DNA from 2 places in the Stenotrophomonas sp. ESTM1D_MKCIP4_1 genome. Region 2 is predicted to be linked to the other one. Evidence: riboswitches for the same ligand, from Rfam matches in the RefSeq annotation. Region 2 holds a riboswitch; the other holds the start of a gene.
The links. A riboswitch is a leader RNA that binds a small molecule or an ion and turns the genes downstream of it on or off. The one in region 2 is predicted to bind glycine.
Positions count from the first base shown of each region.

Region 1: it holds a riboswitch for glycine, as region 2 does, so the genes downstream of both, gcvP (aminomethyl-transferring glycine dehydrogenase) here and C1924_RS17760 (trimeric intracellular cation channel family protein) in region 2, are expected to answer to the same signal.

Region 1 covers NZ_CP026004.1:3,142,299-3,144,675, forward strand. Annotated here, with positions in the region: gene C1924_RS14410 (multidrug effflux MFS transporter) at 1-905, opposite strand, end outside; glycine riboswitch at 1,214-1,316, shown strand; gene gcvP (aminomethyl-transferring glycine dehydrogenase) at 1,380-2,377, shown strand, end outside.
Region 2 covers NZ_CP026004.1:3,906,028-3,908,404, reverse strand. Annotated here, with positions in the region: gene C1924_RS17765 (MdtA/MuxA family multidrug efflux RND transporter periplasmic adaptor subunit) at 1-482, opposite strand, end outside; gene C1924_RS17760 (trimeric intracellular cation channel family protein) at 770-1,387, opposite strand; glycine riboswitch at 1,470-1,575, opposite strand; glycine riboswitch at 1,589-1,678, opposite strand; gene C1924_RS17755 (GIY-YIG nuclease family protein) at 1,719-1,994, shown strand; gene C1924_RS17750 (nuclear transport factor 2 family protein) at 2,116-2,377, shown strand, end outside.

The DNA of each region.
Region 1 (2,377 bases), 760 kb from region 2:
ACGTAGCCCACGTTGAGCAGCACCGACACCGCGCACAGGGTGAAGCCGATGGCGATCTGGCGGGTGGGCGCGGTGCGCCCGGCCATGCGACCGGACAGGAACGAGCCTGCCGTCATGCCACCGATGGTGGGAATGAACAGCCAGGCGAAACCGCCCTCACCGAGGTGCAGGTGCTGCATCACGAACACGGGCGCCGAGGCGATGTACAGGAAGATGCCGCCGAAATTGATGCTGCCGGCCAGCGCCAGGCGCAGGAAACGCGGATTGAAGCCGATGCGCACGTAATCGCGCAGCAGCCCACGCGGCGACAGCGGCATGCGCGCTTCCACCGGATGGGTTTCGGGCATGAAGCGTGCGGTGCAGACCAGCAGCAGCAGCGAGAACGCCACCAGGAACCAGAAAATCAGCGGCCAGCCGGCGCCGCTGAGCAGGATCCAGCCACCGATGATCGGCGCAATGGCCGGGGCGATGCCGAACAGCATCGACACCTGGCTCATCAGCCGCTGCGCGTCGTGGCCGTGGTAGAGATCGCGGATGACCGCACGGCCGACGATCATGCCGACGCCGGCCGACAGGCCCTGCAGCGCGCGGAACACCAGCAGCGTGGTCAGGTCGGTGGACAGTGCGCAGCCGACGGAGGCACCGATGAACACCACCAGGCCGGCGAGGATCACCCGCTTGCGGCCCCAGGCATCGGACAGCGGCCCGTGCGCCAGGCTCATCAGCGCGTAGAACAGCAGGTAGACGCTGATGGTCTGCTGCACGGCCACTTCATCCACTGCCAGGCGCTGGGCCAGCTGCGGGAAGGCCGGGAAGATGGTGTCGATCGAGAACGGGCCGAACATCGCCAGGCCTGCCAGCAGCAGGGCCATGCGTCGGGTGGAAGGGGCAACAGCGGCGGTCATCGGCAAAGCGTCCGGCAGGGCCATGCGCGGCACGCACGGCGGGCGCCGATCCCCTGCAGCAGGGACGGCGCCAGATGAATACGAGAGTCCGGCCATGATAGGCCGCCAATGCAGCCGATGCCATCGACCACTGCACCGAACGCATGCCCGGGCCATCGGCCGTTCAGGCGGGCCGGTGCCCTGCCCGGCTTTCCGGGCCGCGTTCAGCCATGGCAACCGGCTATAATGGGCAGGCAACATGGTGGGAGAAGCGGAACACCGCTGCCGAAGGCGCAACGCCCGTAATCGCTCAGGCCCGATACCACCCGTAACAGAACTCTGGAGAGACCGGTTCGATCCGGCGCCGAAGGGGCACGAAGCTGCGGTTTGCCGCGCTTTTAAACTCTCAGGCAAAAGGACAGAGGGGCGCCCCGCAGACCGCCAGCCGGCGGCTTTGTGCCCGTGCGTGTGCCCTTTCCTGACGGATCCTTCGCCATGTCCCAGAACACCCCCTCCCTGCGCGAGCTCGAGCACCATTCGGCGTTCGTCGAGCGCCACATCGGCCCCAACGATGCCGAGATCGCGCAGATGCTCGACGTCGTCGGCCATGCGTCGCTGGATGCGATGACCGATGCCATCGTGCCGGCCAGGATCAAGTCGCCCGCACCGCTGGCGCTGCCGGAATCGATGACCGAAGTGCAGGCGCTGGCGAAGATCCGCGCGATCGCCGACAAGAACACCGTGCTGCGCAGCTTCATCGGCCAGGGCTACTACGGTACGCACACGCCGAACGTCATCCTGCGCAACATCCTGGAAAACCCGGCCTGGTACACCGCCTACACCCCGTACCAGGCGGAGATCTCGCAGGGCCGCATGGAAGCGCTGATCAACTTCCAGACCCTGTGTGCCGACCTGACCGGCATGGAAATCGCCAACGCCTCGCTGCTGGACGAAGCCACCGCCGCCGCTGAAGCGATGACCCTGGCCAAGCGTTCGGCCAAGTCGAAGTCGGACACCTTCTTCGTGCACGACGCCGTGCACCCGCAGACGCTGGAACTGCTGCGCACCCGCGCCGAGCCGATGGGCATCGTGCTGCGCGTGGGCACCCCGGCCGAAGCGCTGGAAGCGGAGGCCTTCGGCCTGCTGCTGCAGTACCCGGACACCTTCGGCCAGGTGGGCGACTACAAGGCCCTGGTCGATGCCGTGCACGCACGCGGCGGCCTGGTGGCCGTGGCCACCGACCTGCTGGCCCTGACCCTGCTGGCCGCCCCCGGCGAATGGGGCGCGGACATCGTGGTCGGCAACAGCCAGCGCTTCGGCGTGCCGTTCGGTTTCGGCGGCCCGCACGCAGCGTTCATGGCCTGCCGTGACGCCTACAAGCGCTCGATGCCGGGCCGCCTGATCGGCGTGTCCATCGACGCCGAAGGCAAGCCGGCCTACCGCCTGACCCTGCAGACCCGCGAGCAGCACATCCGCCGCGAGAAGGCCACCTC
Region 2 (2,377 bases):
TTGCTCTGCTGGTCGCTCAGTTCCTGCCCGGACACGTAGTTCTGCTTCTGCAGTTCGCGGTAGCGCTGCAGCTGGCGTTCGGCGTTTTCCAGTTCGGCCAGGTTCTGCTGCTGGGTGCCCTGTGCCTGCGCCAGCTTCACTTCATAGGGGCGCGGGTCGATCTGCGCGAGCAGATCACCGGCCTTGACCTGTTGGCCTTCCTGGAAATGCAGGCGCAGCAGTTCACCATCCACGCGGCTGCGCACCACCACGCTGTGCAGCGGGGTGACGGTGCCGACGGCCTTCAGGCGCAGCTGCAGCGGTTCGGCGCTGGCGCGGGCCACGCGCACCGGTACGGTCTTGCCCGGCCCTTCGGCCACGTCCGCATCGGCGCGCGGCCACGCCCACCAGGCCACCAGGCCGATCACGATGATGGCGGCGGGAATCGCCCACCTGCGGTGGGAACGCGACGGGGTGCTACGGGACGGCTCAACAGCGGACATGGGGCATCCTGCGCCCTGCGGGCACGCAGGGACATGTACGCCCGGTCACGCTTCATGCGCAGCGGGCAGCGGGGGAGGGGAGTTGTCTGGCGGGGCCGCGAGCGCAGCGTGGCTGGATGCCGTCGCGCGTGCGACGGGGCGTCAATGGTAGCCAATCAGACCGGCGAATGCCGCATGACCTTGGTCATGTCCTATCACCGGTAGTGCCGGCCGCTGGCCGGCAACCTGCTGGAATTTGTGGGCGTGTGCAGCGTTGCCGGCCAGCGGCCGGCACTACCGTCAAACGGTCAATGCACTTCGTCGTGGTACACGAACTTGGGCATTTCCCAGCGGTAGTGGATCGCCAGCAGGCGCACCGCGAAGCCGCCGCCCAGGCAGCACAGGATGGCGGTGGCATCGGCCACGCCCCAGCGCAGCAGCAGCAGGTACACCGCGCCGGTCAGCAGCGAGATGATCGCGTACAGCTCCTTCTGGAAGATCAGGGGCACTTCGTTGCAGAGGATGTCGCGCAGCACGCCGCCGAAGGCACCGGTCAGCATGCCGGCAATCAGCACGATGGGCATCGCATGGCCGGCCTCGCGTGCAATCGAGCAGCCGATCAGGGTGAAGGCAATGAGCCCCAGGCCATCCAGCACCAGGAAGGTGCGGCGGAAGTGATGCATCCAGCGCGCCACCCAGGTGGCGATCAGCGCCGCGCACACGGTGAAGCCCAGATACTCGGGGTGCTTCACCCAGCCCAGCGGGTAGTGGCCCAGCAGGATGTCGCGCAGCGAACCGCCACCGAGGGCGGTGACGCAGGCGATCATGACCACGCCGAACAGATCCATGCGACGGCGGCCTGCGGACAGGGCGCCAGTCATGGCTTCGGCGGAAATGGCGACGAGGTAGATGATGGACAGCAGCATGGGAAAGGCTCCGGGCGCGGTGGGGCCGGCCATGCGCGTATACCGCCACTGCCTGCGCAATGACGGGATGACGATGACCGGTGCCGCTCCCGCTGTCCTTTTGCCTGAGAGTTCAGCGGGATGAACCGCGTGCCCCTTCGGCGGATCGTGCCGGGCGTGCCCGGTGACCTCTCTCCAGCTCGGCGAGTCGAATGCATGGTTGGTGGGATTCCAGCCCACCGGCCTGAGCGATCATGGGAGCCTGCGCCTTCGGCGGGCGCCAGCGTGGCGCCTCTCTCCTGCATTCGGCCGCCAGTATATCCGCTGCAGTGCAGCACGCCATAATCTCCCCATGACCCGTCCGCCCGTGCCCTGGTTCCTGTATCTGCTTGAGTGCCGGGATGGCAGCTATTACGCCGGCATCAGCACCGACGTGGCGGCCCGTTTCGCCGCCCACCAGGCCGGCAAGGGCGCCCGCTACACACGGGCCCGGCCGCCGCTGCGCATCCTCGCCGTGCGCGAATACCCGGACCGCGCCGCTGCCTCACGTGCCGAATGGCAGCTCAAGCAGCAGCCGCGTGAACGCAAGCTGGCCTGGCTGCAGGCCCCGGCCCAGGCCGTCCCGTAGATCCACGCCATGCGTGGATGGGCGCCGATGAAATGCGCCTGATGCAGTAGATCCACGCCATGTGTGGATGGGTGCCGCACCCATGCCATCATCGCCAGACGCCCAGCGCTGGAGACCCGGAATGCCCACGCTTGCCCTGCTGTTTGCTGTTGCCGGTGCGACGAGCCCGGCCGCCGACCCGGCCACCCTCGCGGCCATCGAAGCCACCTGCCACGACTACGTGGACGGCCAGTTGGAGGCCGACCCGCAGCGCGTGGCCCGGTCCCTGCACCCGGACGTGGCCAAGCGCGCGGTGCTGGGCGATACGCCGGATGAGCGACTGGGCCTGCGCCGCATGTCCAAGGAAGAACTGGTGGCTCTGACCAAGCAGGGCGCGTTGAAGA